DNA from 4 places in the Arthrobacter sp. B3I4 genome. Region 1 is predicted to be linked to each of the others. Evidence: riboswitches for the same ligand, from Rfam matches in the RefSeq annotation. Region 1 holds a riboswitch; each other region holds the start of a gene.
What was found. Region 1 has a riboswitch for S-adenosylmethionine ahead of QFZ61_RS16470 (AmiS/UreI family transporter). Riboswitches for the same ligand answer to the same signal wherever they lie in the genome.

Region 1 (4,623 bases):
ACGGCGTAGTCGCCCACGATCCGGGCCTTGAAGACCCAAGGGTTGTGGCTCGCGGCTGTGCGGGCGTTGCGCCAGTGCCGGTCCAAGTTCTTCTTGGTGCTGGTGCCGGAAGCGGCGAGGGCGTCGAAGATGTCCGAGGTGGCCCGGGTGGCGAGTTCCGTCAGAATGATCTGAGCCTGGGCGGTTTCCAGTTCGGCCAGGTCGTTGAGGCGCTCTTCCTCTTCCAGGTCGCCCAGGAACGCGCCGTCGTACGCTCCCTGCAGCGCCCGGGCGGCTCGCTCCAAGGTGGCTTCAGCCGCGTAGGCCTTGGCCGAGACCTGGCCCACCACCTGCAGGATCTGCGAGTCGGCAGCGAAAGAGTCGGCGTTGCCATGGGAGAAAATCCGGGTCCGGTTGCGGACCTCGACGGCGATCTCCCGCTCGGCGGCCTTGATGCTTCCGGCCAGCACGGCCAAGAGCACGGCCTGGTAGAACGCCGTCTGGTACTTGAAGCGGGTGTCGAAATCGATGACGTTCCCGGCCTCAACAGCGGCGTCCGTGAACGTGCTGGTGCCCGATCCGGTTGTGCGCTGCCCGAAGCCGTCCCAGTCGTCCGAGTGTGTGACGCCCGGCTGGTGGGCATTGACGACGGCGATCACCTTGACATTGTTGTCGGTGCGCTGGGCGAACGTGTCGATCCAGTCCGCGAAGATGCTGCCCGTGGAGTAGTACTTCGTGCCGCTGATCCGGAATCCGCCGGTGCTGCTGCCGGGATCGGGGCTGACCTTGGTGATCACGTCGCCGATCTTGACGGTGCCCACCTCGGTCCACGAGTTGCCCGCGATCTCGCCTTTGACGAAGCGTTCCAGCCACACGGCACGCTGGGCTCCGGTGGAGACCAGCCGGTCCTCGACGAAGGCGAAGTGCCCCCGCAGGGCCTGCGGGATGTTGGAATCGGCGGCCGCGAGTTCGGTGAGCAGGCGGAAGAGCTGCGGCAGGGACGCTCCGAACCCGCCGTCGGCCACGGGAACGCGGAGGGCGCCGAAGCCTGCCGCGGTGAGTTCCTTGATTTCGGCAAACGGCAGCTGGTGGTCCTGCTCGCGGGCGCTGGCCCCTTCGGCGATGCGGGCGAAGATGGGACGGAACAGGTTGGCGAGGGTCTGGTAGTCGGCTTCGGGGACGGCGGTGGTCACTGATGACATGGAGTTGCCTTTCGTTGGTGCTGGAGGGTGTTGGAGGGTGTTGGGTGGAGCCGTGGCTACGCTGGAACGGGTTCGATGGCGGCTGGGGCGGTCTCGGCGTCCGCGGCGGTCCGCGAACCGGCGGACCGGCTGAGGACCAGGGCCGCAGTGAACGCGGCGGCGATGACGACGGCGGCGGCCACCGCCGGGAGCCACCCGGCCGGCCACGCGCCGGAAAGCCCCAGCAGGGCCGGTACCGTCGTCGTGAGTTGGCCGGTAAGCAGGACCGCCCAGCCGGTGAACGCCGAGAGCGAGGACCTTCCGCCGGCCAGGATCAGGAAGAACAGGAACCACAGGACCGCCCAGCTCAGCCAGAGCACCGACAAGAAGGGATCTGTGCCGAAGTTGGCAGCGGAGTAAAAGACGGCCAGCACGGCAACCAGGGCGCAGAACCAGCCCACCCCGGCCGACTCCAGGCTGAGCACGGCGTTCAGCCCGACGTAGAGGTAGGTGATGCCGAAAAGCACGATGCCAGCAGCTCCCAGCAGGAGGCCGCCGTCGCCGCCGGCGGCAGCAGCGAGGAACACGGCCAGCAGCAGCTGCAACAGGCCGATGACGATGTTGAAGACGCCGCTGTCCCGGGCCGGGATACGGCCCAGAAGGCCCAGGCCGTTGATCAGGAGAGCGGCTCCGGAAAGGATCAGGCAGATATATGACATGGAAAATTCCGTCCACGAGGACGCCCCGCTTAGGCGGGGCTCGATACTTGCCGCAGCGCTTGTGCGTGCGGCCGGATCTTCACCTGGGGCACCCCGCCACGAAGAGGGTTGCCGTCCAACAAGCCAGGGCTCAATGTTGGAACTCTTGATCTGTACCTAGGACACTAGGGGCGCCGAGCGTCGGACGACAAGGAAATTGACGCCGTATGAAGCCGGGCCGTCAATCGGCCGCCGGAAGCACGCCCAGAGTCCAGCTGTAGTCTTCGGCGTGGGAGTCCGGGCGTCAGCCCCGCCGCACCTCGGTGGACCCGTGTTCCACCGGGAGCGCCGGGGCGACGGAATTCCGCGTTGAGAGTTGCCGCTTGATCTGCTCAAGCTCCACCTGCAACTGGTCAACCGTGGCCCGGTATTTGTCGAACGCGGCCGCCCGGCGCCTGGCCATGGCGAAATTGATGCCGGCGGCGAGCACGGCCAGCGGGAATGACACCAGCAGGGCCCACCCGGACACGGTAAGGAAGTCCAGGGCTATGGGAAGCGCGTGCTGGAACGCGAAGAAGTCGTTCACTCCGCCGACCACCCCGCTCAGAGCCGAATCCAGGGGACCCAGGTACTTCCCGACGATTGGCGTCCCGGCAAGCGACGGTGTGCTCAGCGGCGGTTGAGCCCCCACAGACCAGCGCGGGTCAGTGAAATGGTTCAGGACGTAAATGCCGGCAGCGGTGTTGATCGCGGCGAAGAGCAGGACGGAACCCAGCGCAGTCCAGTGAAGCCGCCGCGGACGCCAGAGGCCGGCTGCAACCGCGAAGACGGCGGCTGCCACCCAGGCAAAGAGGCGCAGTTGGTCGCGGCTCATGCCGCTGAGTAGGTCCAAGGAAATTCCCGCCTCTTACACTTGAAGTCGATGCCCGTTCAGGTCCGGAGCGAGCCTATCGCAGCAGGGATGTCGCGGCAGCGCCGTCGTCGTCCTCACCAGCTTGCCCGAAGATGTCGATGGCCCCTCCCGGATAATCGGAAGGGGCCACTGGGTGCACGAACGCTGGCGCGTTACGGCGTCGGCATGCCGCCGTTGACGTTCAGCGTCTCGCCAATTACGTAGCTGGACTCGGACGACGCGAGGAACACGTACGCCGGGGCGAGTTCGGCCGGCTGCCCGGCGCGGCCCAGCGGGGTTTCCTTGCCGAACTCCGGCAGGTCCTCGGTGGGCTGGCCGCCGCTGGGCTGCAGCGGGGTCCAGATCGGGCCGGGGGCCACTGCGTTGACGCGGATGCCCTTGGGGGCCAACTGCTGGGCCAGACCCTTGGTGAAGTTGTTGATCGCGCCCTTGGTGGAGGCGTAATCCACCAGCGTCTCCGACGGGCTGTACGCCTGGATGGAGGTGGTGTTGATGATCGCGGACCCGGCCGGCAGGTGCGGCAGGGCTTCCTTGGTCAGCCAAAACATCGCGTAGACGTTGGTCTTGTACGTGTGGTCGAACTGGACGTCCTCAATGTCGGCGAGGGCCTTCTGCGCGACCTGTTTGCCGGCATTGTTGACCAAGATGTCGAGGCCGCCGAGTTCGCGCACCGCGGTCTCCACGAGCTCACGGCACATGGCCGAATCCTTGAGATCGCCGGGGACCTTGACGGCTTTGCGGCCCGCCTTCTCGATCAGGTTGGCGATCCGGGTGGCATCCTCTTCCTCCTCCGGCAGGTAGGACATCACGACGTCGGCACCCTCCCGGGCGAACGCGATCGCCGTTGCGGCGCCGATCCCGGAGTCCGCGCCGGTGATAAGCGCCTTGCGGCCCTCGAGCCGGCCGGTGCCGCGGTAGCTGTCCTCGCCGAGGTCCGCTTTGGGTGTCATCTTGGCGTCCAGGCCGGGTTCCGGCTGGCTCTGCTCGGGCGGTTCGATCTGCTCGTAGGCGGTGACGGGGTTCCTGAACGTGTACTGGTCAGTCATGGTTCTCCTCCGGATGGTTGCGTTCGGCCCGGGCTTTCCTCCTGCACAGGGATGGCCTGTTCAAAACAATCGGGGGCCGGCGGCGGGTGGATCGTCCAACACGCTAAGCATGCTTAGTATTCACCCTAGTCCCGGCGGGGGAGGGGGCGCAACGGGGAAGGGGCAACAGGCCTTGCTGCTAAAGCGGGACATGTTGTTCAGCCGGACCTGCTGTTAGCGGAACCTGCTGTTTAGCGGGACCTGCCGGCAACGTCGGCCAGAACCTGCGCGCCGCTCCGGGCGCCGGCGCTGTTGCGCAGGCGGGTGCCGATCTCCGCCGCTGCTCTCGCGCAGCTTTCCGAGTCGAGGAGCTCCGAAAGTTTGTTGCCGATTTCCCCGGGCGACGACTTGCGGCTGAGGAGCACCCCGGCCCCGGCATCACGTATGACCTTGCCGACCAGCGGCTGGTCCATCAGGGGGTGCATCGGCAGGATCATCATCGGCAGCCCGTGCGCCAGCGCGCGCATAGCGGTGGCGTGGCCGCCGTGCCCGATCACAGCGTCGCAGTCAGGCATGATCTCCGTGTGCTCGATGTAGCGGTGCACCGTGGCGTTCGCGGGCGCGGAGAGGCTGGCGGGATCCACCGCGGGCCCGGTCGTCATCACGAGATCCACTGTCAACACCGATGCGGCGTCGAGAATCTTCTGCAGCACCTGTTGCTGCCCGGGGAACGCCGTCGTGCTCAAGCTCGCCAGGACCCGCGGGCGCCCGGCGCGCCGTGTTCCGGTGTTCCCGGAGGTGACCTCATCGACGACAGCGCCGGACCA
Region 2 (4,623 bases), 3.1 Mb from region 1:
ACGGAACCCACGCCAGGGAGGGTACCGCCCGGAGCGCGCCGATCGTTGGGGCGAGCAGGGCATCGGCGAACCGGGACAGGCCCACCAGCGAACCGAGCACCAGGCCCAGCGCCGCCCCGGCGGCGAAGCCGATCAGCACGCGCTGGGTGGAGATGGCGACGTGCTGGCCGAGCTGTCCGCGCTGCAGCAGGTCAAGGCCTGCCTCCAGCACCATGGCCGGCGGAGGAAGCTGCACCGCGCTGAACATTCCGGCAGCGGTGGAGAGCTGCCAGGCGGCCAGCACCGCTGCCGGAATGACCAGTCCAAGCAGCAGCCGCGCCCAGCCGCTGGTCAGGATCCCGTTGGGCGACCATCCGTTCGCCGGGGACCCATCGCCAGCCGAGGCGGGGGCGGTGGTTGGCCGTGCGGCATCTGCCGGGGTTGCGGGCGCGGTTGCAGCGCGGCCGTGCGTAACTCTGTTACTGGCAAGGCCAGGGGTTCCGAGCTGTGTCATCAGGAGTCCTTGATGGCGGACGGGTCCGCCTTCTTCACCAGCGAGTCATCGAGCAGGGACGCGACGGCGTCGTCGATCTGCTGCTGGCTCGCGACGTCTCCGGTCTCCACGAAGGTCGGGCCGATCTTGGCCAAGACCTTGCGCTGCGCCTCGCCCGGGGCCGGGTCGACGTCGAGGTTGCTGCGCTGCAGCACCACGGTCTTCGCGACGGCGGGGTCCAGGCTGGCCGCATCCGCGAGGATCTGGGCGGTCTCGTCCGGGTTGGCGACGGCCCAGGCGCGGGCCTTCTCGTACGCGTTGACGACGGCCTGGGCCTGCTTCGGCTTGTCCTTGAGGAAGGCTTCCGTGGCGTTGAGGAAGCCGTAGGTGTTGAAAGAAAGATTCCGGTAGAACAGCTTGGCGCCCTTTTGCTCCGCCCCGGCCATGATCGGATCGAGGCCGGACCAGGCATCCACGGAGCCGTTCTCGAGTGCTGCGCGGCCGTCGGCGTGCTGGAGGTTCTGCACGGTGACGTCCTTGGCGGACAGGCCGGCCTCAGACAGGGACTGCAGCAGGAAGAAGTACGGGTCGGTGCCCTTGGTGGCCGCCACGGACTTCCCCTTGAGATCGGCCACGGTGCTGATGCCGCTGCCGGCCTTGGTGACCAGGGCGGCCCACTCCGGCTGGGAGTAGATGTCGATGGTCTTGATCGGTGAGCCGTTGGCCTTGGCCAGGAGGGCGGCCGAGCCGGCGGTGGAGCCGACGTCGACCGCGCCGGAGCGCAGGGCTTCGTTGGCCTTGTTGGACCCGGCCGACTGGACCCATTTGACGCTTACGCCCTGGTCCTTGAGGGCGGCTTCGAGCCAGCCCTTCTTCTTGATCACCAGGCTTAGCGGGTTGTAGGTGGCGAAGTCGATGTTCAGGGTGCCGCTGCCGGCAGCGGCGGCATTGGCCGCCTGCTGGCCGCCTGAGCCTTCACCGGCGACGCAGCCGGTGAGCGCCAGGGCGGCGGAGACGGCAGCGGCGGTGAGGAGTGAACGGCGGGTGGTTTTGCGTGCGAAAGGCATGGGGTTCCTTCGAGAACGGGTGCGAGCGGTGCGGGGAAAGAGCAGGGGAGCCGGGCCGGAATGGGCGGCCGGAAGGTCCGGAAGGGCGGCGGGCCCGGACAGTGCAGGCGGTCAGTGACCGTCGACGCCGAGACTGGCCAGGAGCGAGGCGCGCATTCGGGCCAGCTCGGCCGAGGCCCGGTCGCGGGGGCGTTCGCCGGGGACGACGACGGTGCGGACAATTGCAGCGCCGGGCGCCGGAGCAACTGCCGGGTCCGTTGACGGCACCTCTGATTCGCCGGCTCCGGCGGGGGACTGGGGATCGCTGCCCAGGACGATGATGCGGTCGGCGAGTTGCAGTGCCTCGTCGACGTCGTGGGTTACGAGCAAAACTGTGGTCGGCTCGGCCCGGTGGACCTCCAGCAGCAGGTCCTGCATCTTGATCCTGGTCAGGGCGTCGAGGGCGCCGAACGGCTCATCGAGCAGCAGGACTCCGGGGTTGCGGGCCAGTGCGCGGGCCAGAGCGGCGCGCTGGGCCATGCCCCCGGAGACTTCGCGCGGCCGGTGCTTGGCGAAGTCGTGAAGTCCCACGAGTTCAAGGAGCCGGGCCACCTTGGCCTTGCCGTCCCGGGCGCTGGTGGCGGCGGGCAGGCCGATAGCGATATTTGCCTGCAAAGTATGCCACGGCAGCAGGCGTGGCTCCTGGAACGCGAAGGCGCAGCGGGAATCGACGCCCTGCACCGGGACGCCGCCAATCTCGACACTGCCGGAGCTCGGGGCGTCCAGGCCCGCAGCGGCCCGCAGCAAGGTGGACTTCCCGCAGCCGGATGGGCCGAGGATGGCGAGGACTTCACCGGCGCGGACGTCAAAGCTGATGTCCCGCAGGACGGTGTGCGCCGCGGGTCCGGACCCAAAGGTGCGCCGCAGGGAGCGGAAGGACACGGGCAGTGCCGGGGAACTGGGCCAGCCGACAGGGACGTCTGCGGGTGCCGCGGGGGAGGTCGGGTACAGGACAGCAGTCATAGAGTTACTCCATCGGTCCTGGCAGTAGCACCGTCCTCAAGGGAGGGGGTTGCTGCGGCTTCATCGATCCAGGTCTCTCGGCCGCTCGGGATGGTCACTACCTACTAAAACCGAAAGGACGAATTAGGCCAAATGAGCCGCGTAATATTCGGACACGCGTTTGGCTGGTCTGCCGCGTCAGTCGAATCTTCGGCAGCCTCGTCCGGCTGCATTCGTGCCGTGCTGCCGCTGGCGGCGGGAAGTAGGCTTGGCGCATGACCCATGTCAACGATCCCGCAGTACTCGAACGGCTCCTGCGCACCAAGGGCAGGTGGGCCATAGTGGGCCTGAGCACCAATGAATGGCGGGCCGCCTACGATGTTGCGCTGTTAGTCCGGGACCGGCTGGGGATGGAGATCATTCCGGTCAACCTTCCGGGGGATGACGTCCATGGCGAGACCGGCTACTCCAGCCTCGCGGACATTCCGGCGTCCAAGCACCCACTCGACGTCGTGGACTGCTTCGTGAACTCCCGGAAAGTGGGGGACGTCATCGACCAGGCGATCGCCGTCGGCGCGAAGGCCGTCTGGCTGCAGCTGGGCGTCATCGACGAAGCTGCCGCGGCCCGGGCGAAGGCAGCCGGCCTGGACGTCATTATGAACGCGTGCCCCGCGCAGGAAGCGCCGCGCCTCGGCCTCTGACAGCCGGCCAGCTGGCGGCGGGCCCGCGTCCCACGCGCCGGGCTGCCGTGTGAGGGCGCGTATGACGCGCCCTTTACGGCGTGTGACGCACCGCTTCGCAAGCCGCCGCGGCGTGTGCGAGATTCGTGGTGTAACCATCCCGAGCGGCTGAGAGATCTGGCTCTGTGACGCCGCAGCAACCCCCTCCTTTGAGGACGGTGCTACCGCCAGGACCGATGGAGAACCACGTGTTCTAGGCACCAACAGCCCGAGCTTGGCGCTGCCCTGGTGCCGGACCACAGGGCCTTCCTTGGGTGAACCCCGGAGGAAATCATGAACCCACGCATCAACCCAACACCAGCCCGGACAGCAGGTGGGGACCTGTGATTCAAGTCCAGAATGTCACCACCTCTTTCACGTCGGCCGGAACCACCTTTACCGCCGTCGATGATGTCAGCCTGCGGATCAAGCGGGGCAGTATCCAGGGCATCATCGGATTCTCCGGCGCCGGCAAGTCCACGCTGCTGCGCAACATCAACCTGCTTGAACGCCCGACGTCGGGACGCGTCCTCGTGGACGGGGTGGACCTGATGTCCCTCTCCGACAGGGAACTGAGGAACAGCCGGCACGGCATCGGAATGATCTTTCAACACTTCAACCTGCTCAACAACCTGACGGCCCAGGAAAACGTCGAACTGTCCCTCAAATTCGCCGGCGTCGGGAAGGCGGAACGCCGCCGCCGGGCCGCCGAGACCCTGGATATTGTGGACCTGGCCGACAAGGCGGCAAGTTATCCTGCGAAACTCTCCGGCGGCCAGAAACAGCGGGTGGCCATCGCCCGGGCGCTCGCCACGGAACCGAAAGTGCTGCTCTGCGACGAGCCGACGTCGGCAGTTGACCCCCGTACGACGTCGTCCGTGCTTCAGTACCTGGCGGACGTTAACGCCAAGTTCGGCATCACGATCGTGGTGGTCACCCACGAAATGAACGTCATCAAAGCCATCGCTGACAACGTGGCGGTCATGGAAGACGGCCGCGTCGTGGAGCAATTCGACCTCATCGAACTGGAACGGCCGGGTTTCCACCCGGCAACCTCAATCGGGCGCTACCTGATCTCCGACAAAATCCAGCTGGAGCGCTCCGCACGGGCCGTCCCCGCCGAGGTGCCTGCCGCGATCCCATCGGAAGGACTGATTCATGTTTGACCGCATCCTTGAAGTCCTGCCGGAAATCGCAACGGCCATGGGGCAAACGCTCACCATGCTGCTCGTCGCCATCCCGCTGGCCGTGCTCCTGGGGACACCGCTGGGCATTTTGTTGTACACCATCGGTCCGAACGGGCTCAAGCACAAACCCAAGCTGCACCGCGTCCTGGACGGCCTGGTCAACCTCGTCCGGTCGTTCCCGTTCCTGATCCTGCTCA
Region 3 (4,623 bases), 1.6 Mb from region 1:
GCTGCTGGTTGCGGCTCTGCACGGCGAGCAGGCCCATCGAAACGGCCCCGACAAGAAGGGCGCCAACGGGGAGGGGGAGGCCGAAGAGCAGATACAGCGCCACCGCACCGCCGACGACTTCGGCGAGGTCGGTGGCCGCGGCCACGATTTCGGCCTGCACCCAGAAGGCCCGGCGCCAGGCGGGCCGGAGCCGTTCGCCAAGGATTTCGGGCAGGCTCCTGCCCGTGACGATGCCAAGCTTCGCTGACTGGTACTGGACCAGTACGGCCATGACATTGGCCGCGACGAGGACCCAGACCAGCAGGTAGCCGTATTGCGCACCGGCCGTAAGGTTGGCGGCCACGTTGCCCGGGTCCACATAGGCGATGGCTGCCACGAAGGCCGGGCCCAGCAAACCCAGGAGGGCGCGGCGGTGTCCGCGCACCCCTCGGGCGGGGGGTTGCCCGGCGGCGGACGGTTCGTGTCCTGCGACATCCAGCACGGTGGGCTCCTAGAAATTCCGTCTACCTACATAAAGAATTTAGGCATACCGAAATACTAGGGCGCGCGGGCAGGCTTCCGCAATGCAGCCGGCGGAACTGAACGCGTGCGGGCCACCCACCACCGCTCCGGGGCGTCATGCCCTGGTGGCGCGCCAGCTCTGCGTCAGATAGGGGAGCGGCAGCACCTCGCCGTCTGTGTGCCCGAGGTGGTCGTGGAGGTACCAGCGAAGGTTGCTGAGCACCTTGGCACGGGTCGCTTCGCCGGCGCGCAGGTAGTAGCTGCGAGACTTGGCCAGTTCGAGAATGTCCTGCACCCCGACGGGGTCTTCCCAGCGGGTGAGGTGACTTTGCAGCGCGGTGAATTCGGCACCCAGGGCCGGCTTGAAGGAGGGCTTGTGGACATCGCCGGCATGCATGATCCGGGACAGCCGGTGGACCCAGGGGACGGCGGTGTCGAGCTGGTTCCAGACGAGCCCGAGCACGCCGTGCGGGCGCAAAAGCCGCGCGGCCTCGGTGCTGGCCAGCACCGGATCGCACCAGTGCCAGGCCTGCGCGACGGTGACCAGATCGAACGCGTCCGCCGGCAGGCCCGTGTGCTCGGCGGTCCCGACGAGGGCGGGTACTCCCGGAAGTGAGCGGCGCAGCTGCGCCAGCATGTCCGATGACGGGTCAACGGCCACGGTGCGGAGCCCCCGCCCGACCAGAAGGGCTGTGAACTTGCCGGTGCCGGCCCCGAGATCGGCGGCGTCGCGCGCCCCGTCCGGGATCAGCCAGTCCGCCGCGTCGTCCGGGTAGCCGGGCCGCACCCGGTCGTAGTGCTCGCCGCCGTCCTGGAAGCTCTGGCCGAGCTCCTGCCGGCGGGAATGATGTAGTTTCGGGCCGCCGCCTGCCACGTGCGCTCTCCTTCGGCAGCTCTGGTTGATACCTTCGAATTTACCGCACGCGGCGGGGCAGCGGCGTCAGTCCAGAATGCAGGGTGCAGCCCCGGCGGTGCCCGGTGTGTTGGGGGCCCAGTGCGGGTAGCTGCGGGTGTCGTTGGCAGGCACCCAGCGGCCGGCAGCCACGACATAGTCCGAGCCCAGGCCGTTCCGCCGCAGCTCCTCGAGCCCGGCGAGCAGCCGCTCGGCGTCCCCCAGCCGGGAGCCCAGGCCGAAACTGGCCCGCAGCGAACCCGCCGGCAGGCCCAGCCGCTTCAGCAGCGGGTGCGCGCAGAAGCGGCCGTCGCGCAGGCCGACGCCGTGCTCGGCGGACAGATAGGCGGCTACCAGGCCCGCGTCATACCCGGCTACCGAGAAATTCACGACGCCGATGCTCCCGGGGCCGCCCGGGAGGGCGGAGTCCTCGAAAATGGTGTGCACCTTGACGCCGTCGATCTGTTGCAGCCCCTCGACGAGGAAGGATCGGATGGCATCCTCGTGGTCGTGCCATTGCTGCTCGTCGAGGGCTGCGATCACCTGCGTAGCGCGGGCCAGCGCGGCGGCGCCGAGGACGTTCGGCGATCCTCCTTCATGGCGGGCGGGCCCCGTGGTCCAGTTGACGGTCTCAAGCCGGGCGTCCCGGACGGCGCCGCCGCCGGCGAGGTGCGGGGTGCCGGCGTCGAGCCAGTCGGGCCGGCCCACCAGCACTCCCGCGCCGAACGGGGCGTAGAGCTTGTGGCCGGAGAAGGCGAGATAGTCCACCCCGTCGGCGGCGATATTGATGCGCCGGTGCGGGGCCAGTTGGGCGGCGTCGACGGCAATCCGGGCGCCGTATGCGTGCGCCAGGACCGCCAGCTCGCGGACCGGCAGCACCTCGCCGGTGACGTTGGACGCGCCGGTGACGGCCAGCAGGCTTACGCCGCCGGACGCCAGCTCCGCCTGGAGCCGCGCCAGCGTTCCGGCCAGCGTCGGTGCCGCGACCACGCCCCGGTGCGGCACGTTCTGCCACGGCAGCAGGTTGGCGTGGTGTTCGATGTCCAGATACAGCACCTCACCGGTGGGCTGTCCCCCGCCGGCAGGAAGGCAGCCGGCCAGCAGGTTCAGTGCGTCGGTGGTATTCCGGGTGAAGATCACTGCGTCATCAGGGCGTCCGCCGACGAACCCGCGGACGATGCTCCGGGCGTTCTCGTACACCGAGGTGCTCACTTGGGAGGCGTACCCGGCGCCGCGGTGCACGCTGGCGTAGTACGGCAGGATCTCATTCACGTAGGCGGACACCACGGACAGCGCGGGAGCTGACGCGGCGTAATCCAGATGCGCGTAACGGACCTGGCCGCCCTGGATCAGCGGGGCCAGGATGTCCGCGCCGGACACCGCGGACAGCGGCCGGCGGCCGGCAACGGCGGGACGGGGAGGAAAAGTGGTAGTCGTCATGGGACCTCGCTCGAAAAGGACCCCGTTCCAAGGGATCCGCGCTTGCCGGTCCGCTCCGGACCGGCCAGGTCGTCACCCGGGGCACCCCGCCGCGAATGGAGGGTTGCCGGCCAGCAAACCGGGGTTTAGCGCTGGCACTCGTGACCTGTTTCGAGCCTAGGACACCTCCGGACGCACCGAAAGGCGAACCGCAATATCAAGCGTTGTGTTACGCCGCCCGGCGTGAGAGCGCCTAGAGGAGGTCGTCGAGGCCCGGGTTGAGCCGCTTGAGGACTTCGGAGTGCAGGATGGAGTTGGTGGCCAGCGCGTTGCCGCCGAAAGGCCCGTCCTCGCCCTCGAGCGAGGTGAAACGGCCGCCGGCCTCGGTGACGATCGGGACCAGGGCAGCCATGTCGTACAGGTTCAGTTCCGGCTCGCAGGCAATGTCGACGGCGCCTTCGGCCACCAGGCAGTAGGACCAGAAGTCACCGTAGGCGCGGGTACGCCAGACTTCTTCGGTGAGCCCGAGGAACTCGTCGAGGTTGCCGCGCTGCTTCCAGCCGCCCAGGCTTGAATAGGACAGCGAGGCGTCCGACAGTTCGGACACGTTGGAAACCTTCAGCCGTGTCGCGGCGGCCAGGGAGCGGCCCATGTAGGCGCCGGCGCCTTTGGCCGCCCACCAGCGTTTGCCCAGGGCCGGGGCGCTGACGACGCCGACGACGGGCTCGCCTTCGTCGACAAGCGCGATCAACGTGGCCCAGACCGGGACGCCACGGACGAAGTTCTTGGTCCCGTCGATGGGGTCGATGATCCAGCGGCGCGAGCCGTGGCCGGAACTGCCGAACTCCTCGCCCAGGACAGCGTCGCGGGGACGGGATCGGGACAGTTGGCCGCGGATGGCTTCTTCGGCGGCCTTGTCTGCGTCGGTGACAGGGGTCAGGTCAGGCTTCGTTTCGATCCGAAGGTCGAGCGCCTTGAAGCGGTTCATGGTCTGGGAATCGACCGAGTCCGCCAATACGTGGGCAAGGCGCAGGTCATCGTTGTAGCTTGAAGCGGGTTGACTCATGGGTCCAAACTACCGTCAAAACGCCTTGCGGACGGGGAGGCCACGTCGCTGCGGGCGGGGAGAGGCTCTCAGGAGACGCTGCCGAGTTCCTTCGTTTCCGGCGCTTCCATCCGCGGATCGGTTCCGAGCAGACGCCGCAGCGACGCGAGCCGGGCGGGGCCGGAGGGGCCTGCGTGGCCGGCCGAGACCCACGCGTCGACTCCGCAGTTGACGGCGGATGCGTCGTGCTTGCAGCCACGCTCGCAGTCTTCGGTGCCGGGCGCCAGGTCTGGGAAGGAGCGCAGGATCCGGTCCGGGTCCACGTGGGCCAGCCCGAAGGAACGGATGCCGGGGGTGTCGATGATCCAGCTTCCGGGCGGCGCCGCGTTGACCTTCAGGGCCAGCGCCGACGAGGAGGTGTGGCGGCCCCGGCCGGTGACCGCGTTGACGCCGCCGGTGGCCCGCTCGGCTCCGGTGAGGGCATTCACCATAGTGGACTTGCCGACGCCGGAGTGGCCCAGCATGACGGTGACCTTTCCGTCGAGGTGGGCCCTCAGCTGCGAGACCGCGGCCTTGTCCAGCCGGGCGGAGAGCCCGTCGTCGGAGCGGGCATCGATGCCGGACGCGGCGGAGTCCGCGGTCTTCGAAATGATGACCGGGAAATCAAGGTGCTGGTAGTTGGCGAGCAGTTCGGCAGGATCCTTCACGTCGGCCTTGGTGACCAGCAGCAGCGGTTCGATGCCGGCATCGTACGCGGCCACCAGGG
Region 4 (4,623 bases), 280 kb from region 1:
TTCCCCAGCGCCGAAAGCGCCGCCAACCGCTTCGCCCTCGCCGAGCTGGCACCTATTTACACCCGGATCGGCAACCCCACCCAGGACGCGGTGGAACAGCGGATCGCAAGCCTCGAAGGCGGGGTCGGTGCGCTCCTGCTCAGCTCCGGCCAGGCCGCGGCAACTTTCGCCGTCCTCAACGTCGCCGAAGCCGGCGACCACGTCGTCGCCAGCCCCAGCCTCTACGGCGGCACCTACAACCTGCTGGGCCACACGCTGAAGAAGCTCGGCATTGCCGTGACCTTCGTGGCGGACCCGGACAACCTCGAGCAATGGCGCGACGCGGTGCGCCCGAACACAAAGCTGTTCTTCGGCGAGGTCGTCTCCAACCCGCGCCAGGACGTGCTGGACATCGAAGGCATCGCCGACGTCGCGCACCGGGCCGGGGTGCCGCTGGTCGTGGACAACACCCTCTCCACCCCCTACCTGATCCGGCCGCTCGAGTGGGGCGCGGACGTCGTGGTCCACTCCGCCACCAAATACCTGGGCGGCCACGGCACCGCGATCGCCGGCGTGATCGTGGACTCCGGCAACTTCGACTTCGGCAAGGACCCGGAACGCTTCCCGGGCTTCAACACCCCGGACCCCACCTACAATGGCCTGGTCTACGCCCGGGACCTGGGAGCGGACGGCGCGCTGGGCGCCAACCTGTCCTTCATTCTGAAGGCACGGGTCCAGCTGCTGCGCGACCTCGGTTCCGCCGTCTCACCGTTCAATGCCTTCCTCATCGCGCAGGGCATTGAGACCCTCAGCCTGCGGATGGAACGGCACGTCGCCAACGCCGTGGCGGTAGCCACGTGGTTGGAGGCAAGGAACGACGTCGAATCGGTTGCCTACGCCGGTCTGCCCTCCAGCCCGTGGTACGAGCGGGGCCGCAAGTACGGACCCAAGGGCACCGGCGCCGTCGTGTCGTTCATCGTGGCCGGGGGAGCGGAAGCCGGAAAGCGCTTCGTTGACGCGCTCGAACTGCATTCCCACGTGGCGAACATCGGCGACGTGCGTTCCCTGGTCATCCACCCGGCGTCGACCACCCACAGCCAGCTCTCACCCGAACAGCAGGCGGTGGCCGGCGTCCACCCCGGCCTGGTGCGGCTGTCGGTGGGTCTTGAGCACATCGACGACATCATCGCGGACCTCGACGCCGGCTTCCGGGCCGCCAAGGACGTCTGAGGTCACACAACCGTCACAATCTTCGCGCTTGCGCCGCCGTGTTTCGTAGAATCGACCCAGGTCATGAGTGCCAGTGACAGCCCCGGCTTGCTGGCCGGCAACCCTCCTTTTGCGGCGGGGTGCCCCGGGTGAAGACCTGGCCTGCCGGTCAGCTGACGGCGGGCAAGCGCGAAGTTAGGTCCTCACATGACGATTGCCGTCACCCGCACCGGTGTTCCCGGAACCAAGCTTTCCCCCGTCCCTGACGGCGCTGTTCCCGATGGGACCGTGCAGTACCTGCAGGTCGGTTCCCTGGCGCTCGAATCCGGGGCCACGCTGCCGGAAGTCACGCTCGCCTACGAAACCTGGGGGAGCCTCAACGCGGACGCCTCCAACGCCGTGCTGATCGAACACGCCCTGACCGGGGACACCCACGTCACCAGAGGCGCGGGCCAGGAACCGGGCTGGTGGGAACAATTGGCAGGACCCGGCGCCCCGGTCGACACGGACAAGTACTTTGTCGTGTCTGTCAACATCCTGGGCGGCTGCTACGGCTCCACCGGGCCCTCCACACCTGCCCCCGACGGCCGGCCGTGGGGATCGCGCTTCCCGCTGGTGACGCTCCGCGACAGCACTGCAGCCGAAGCCCGGCTTGCCGACGCCCTGGGCATTGACCGCTGGTACGCGGTACTGGGTGGGTCTCTCGGCGGGGCCCGGGCCTTGGAGTGGGCCGTCAGCTACCCGGAGCGGGTGCAGCGCTGCGCGGTCATCTCGGTGGGCGCCAGCAGCACCGCCGAACAGATTGCCTTTGCCCAGGCCCAGACCCTGGCCATCCGCCAGGACCCCCACTTCAACGGCGGTGACTACTACGGCGGCCCCGAGCCGCACGCCGGACTGGCCCTGGCCCGCCGGATCGCCCACATCACCTACCGTTCCGCCGCTGAGCTGGACGAACGCTTCGGCCGCAGTGCACAGGAGGCCGAGGCCCCGCTGGCGGCAGGCTCCCTGGCAGGCCGCGGCCGCTACCAGGTGGAGAGCTACCTGGACCACCAGGGCAACAAGCTGGTCCGCCGCTTCGACGCCAACAGCTACATCGCCATTACCGAAGCGCTCATGAGCCACGACGTCGCGCGCGGCCGCGGCACCCTGCCGCAGGCGCTCGCTGCCACCGCCGCGGAGTTCTTCGTCGCCGCGGTGAACTCGGACCGGCTGTACTTCCCTGCACAGTCCCGCGCGCTCGCCGAGGCCCTTCCCGGCGAGGTCCCCGTCCACGTCATTGAGGCACCGATCGGCCACGACGGCTTCCTGACCGAGATCGGCCAGCTCAGCGACCAACTTCGGGGCAGCTTCTTTCGCTGAGGCGCGGAGCATCGTGTGCGTTTTTGCAGACCCCCTCTGCACTATTTGTCGTTGAGCCTGCCCGAAGAACAGTCCATACTCGTGGAGAATGACGCCGTGTGTTACAACTCACACGCGTTGTCTACCCAATGGTCCACGGGGTGTCGAAGGCGACACCGAAGGAGTCTTTATGAGCACGGAAAACGCCGCCGCCAGGCGGGAAGAGCCGGACGTCAAGTCGTCCGGCCTTAAGAAAGTAGTCGCGGCCTCCATGGCCGGCACCGTCGTCGAGTGGTACGAATTCTTCCTCTACGCGTCCGCCGCCACCCTGGTCTTTGGCAAGATGTTCTTCCCCAACTCCGGCACCGAGCTGGACGGCATCATCGCAGCCTTCCTGACCTACGCCGTCGGCTTCGTCGCCCGTCCCATCGGTGGCATCGTCTTCGGACACTTTGGTGACAAGTTCGGCCGCAAGCAGCTGCTGCAGCTCAGCATCATCCTCGTCGGTGTCTCCACGTTCCTGATGGGCTGCCTGCCCAGCTTCCAGCAGATCGGCTACTGGGCGCCGGCGCTGCTCGTCTTCCTGCGTTTCGCCCAGGGCTTCGCAGTCGGCGGTGAGTGGGGCGGCGCCGTCCTGCTCGTTGCCGAGCACAGCCCCAGCAAGTCCCGCGGCTTCTGGGCCAGCTGGCCGCAGTCGGCGGTCCCGATGGGCAACCTGCTCGCCACCGCCGTGCTGTTCATCCTGTCCTCGGTGCTGTCCTCCGCCGACTTCCTGGGCTGGGGCTGGCGCATCGCGTTCTGGCTCTCCGCCGTGATCGTGGTCATTGGTTACTACATCCGCACCAAGGTCCAGGACGCCCCGATCTTCCTCGAGGCCCAGAAGGAAGTTGTCGTCGAGAACAAGGGCTACGGTGTGGCCGAGGTCTTCCGTCGCTACCCCCGTGGCGTGTTCACCGCCATGGGCCTGCGCTTCGCCGAAAACGTCCTGTACTACCTCGTGGTCACCTTCTCGATCACGTACCTCAAGGTGATCGTCCAGGCGGACACCTCGCGCATCCTGCTCCTGTTGCTGGTGGCGCACTTCATCCACTTCGCCGTCGTACCCATGGTGGGCCGGCTCTCGGACCGCCTTGGGCGCAAGCCGGTGTACATGGCCGGAGCCGTCCTTGGCGCCACCTGGGGCTTCTTCGCCTTCCCGATGATGGACACCAAGAACGACCTCATCATCCTCCTCGCGATCACCATTGGCCTGCTGTTCCACGCCCTGATGTACGCCGGGCAGCCGGCGATCATGGCGGAGATGTTCCCGACCCGGATGCGCTACTCCGGCGTGTCCCTGGGCTACCAGGTCACCTCGATCGTCGCCGGATCACTTGCTCCGATCATCGCCAGTTCGCTGCTGGGCCAGTACAAGTCCTCCGTTCCGGTGGCCATCTACCTGCTCGGTGCCTGCCTGGTGACGATGGTGGCGGTGTTCTTCCTCAAGGAAACCCGGGGCATTTCACTGCACGACGTCGACGCCGCCGACGCGCAGGGTACCGCCGACCTGATCGCTGCCGGCAAGAAATAACCGGCAGGCTTAGCTCCCGCCGGCATCATTGCTGCCCGTGTCCGCATTCTGCGGACACGGGCAGTTGGCGTTAATGTTCTGCGGTACTGCAGCCGATGGTTGTCGGCTTCATCCCAGCCTGTATTTAAAGCCCCGGTGCGATCCAACGAATCCCAGCCGCTCATAGAAGCGGTGGGCGTCCTGACGTGCCTCGTCCGATGTGAGCTGGACCAGCGACGCCTCAACGGCCGGGGCTGCACTTCCGGTAACCCACCGCATCATCGCTGATCCGATGCCACTTGCCCTGTGGTCGCTGCGGACCCGCACGGCTTCGACCAGCAGCCGAGTGGAACCGCGCCGGGCCATACCAGGGATGCGGGTGAGCTGCATGGTGGCGAGGGGCTCGTCTGCCTCGTTCACGACCACGAGCAGGTCGTTGGCGGGATCAGCAAGGATTTCAGCCAGCGCGGACCGGTACGCAGCGGCGTCGGCGTCGTCGGCCCTGTCGCCTCGCGTTGCGCTGATGGGATCGTCAGCGAGAAGGAGCA

Region 2: another riboswitch for S-adenosylmethionine. It lies ahead of QFZ61_RS01900 (ABC transporter ATP-binding protein); the one in region 1 lies ahead of QFZ61_RS16470 (AmiS/UreI family transporter).
Region 3: another riboswitch for S-adenosylmethionine. It lies ahead of QFZ61_RS08985 (aminotransferase class V-fold PLP-dependent enzyme); the one in region 1 lies ahead of QFZ61_RS16470 (AmiS/UreI family transporter).
Region 4: another riboswitch for S-adenosylmethionine. It lies ahead of QFZ61_RS15340 (homoserine O-acetyltransferase); the one in region 1 lies ahead of QFZ61_RS16470 (AmiS/UreI family transporter).

Annotation. Positions count from the first base shown of each region.
Region 1 is NZ_JAUSYK010000001.1:3,511,400-3,516,022, reverse strand. It holds gene QFZ61_RS16475 (acyl-CoA dehydrogenase family protein) at 1-1,181, opposite strand, end outside; gene QFZ61_RS16470 (AmiS/UreI family transporter) at 1,238-1,879, opposite strand; SAM riboswitch class IV at 1,918-2,030, opposite strand; gene QFZ61_RS16465 (hypothetical protein) at 2,163-2,732, opposite strand; gene QFZ61_RS16460 (SDR family oxidoreductase) at 2,924-3,817, opposite strand; gene QFZ61_RS16455 (glycosyltransferase) at 4,048-4,623, opposite strand, start outside.
Region 2 is NZ_JAUSYK010000001.1:404,925-409,547, reverse strand. It holds gene QFZ61_RS01910 (ABC transporter permease) at 1-493, opposite strand, end outside; gene QFZ61_RS01905 (aliphatic sulfonate ABC transporter substrate-binding protein) at 493-1,539, opposite strand; gene QFZ61_RS01900 (ABC transporter ATP-binding protein) at 1,651-2,541, opposite strand; SAM riboswitch class I at 2,548-2,638, opposite strand; gene QFZ61_RS01895 (CoA-binding protein) at 2,796-3,221, shown strand; SAM riboswitch class I at 3,353-3,443, shown strand; gene QFZ61_RS01890 (methionine ABC transporter ATP-binding protein) at 3,584-4,405, shown strand; gene QFZ61_RS01885 (methionine ABC transporter permease) at 4,398-4,623, shown strand, end outside.
Region 3 is NZ_JAUSYK010000001.1:1,907,160-1,911,782, forward strand. It holds gene QFZ61_RS08975 (Nramp family divalent metal transporter) at 1-481, opposite strand, end outside; gene QFZ61_RS08980 (class I SAM-dependent methyltransferase) at 617-1,375, opposite strand; gene QFZ61_RS08985 (aminotransferase class V-fold PLP-dependent enzyme) at 1,442-2,833, opposite strand; SAM riboswitch class IV at 2,867-2,979, opposite strand; gene hisN (histidinol-phosphatase) at 3,066-3,878, opposite strand; gene QFZ61_RS08995 (ribosome small subunit-dependent GTPase A) at 3,947-4,623, opposite strand, start outside.
Region 4 is NZ_JAUSYK010000001.1:3,232,525-3,237,147, reverse strand. It holds gene QFZ61_RS15345 (bifunctional o-acetylhomoserine/o-acetylserine sulfhydrylase) at 1-1,209, shown strand, start outside; SAM riboswitch class IV at 1,269-1,384, shown strand; gene QFZ61_RS15340 (homoserine O-acetyltransferase) at 1,396-2,547, shown strand; gene QFZ61_RS15335 (MFS transporter) at 2,717-4,096, shown strand; gene QFZ61_RS15330 (GNAT family N-acetyltransferase) at 4,205-4,623, opposite strand, start outside.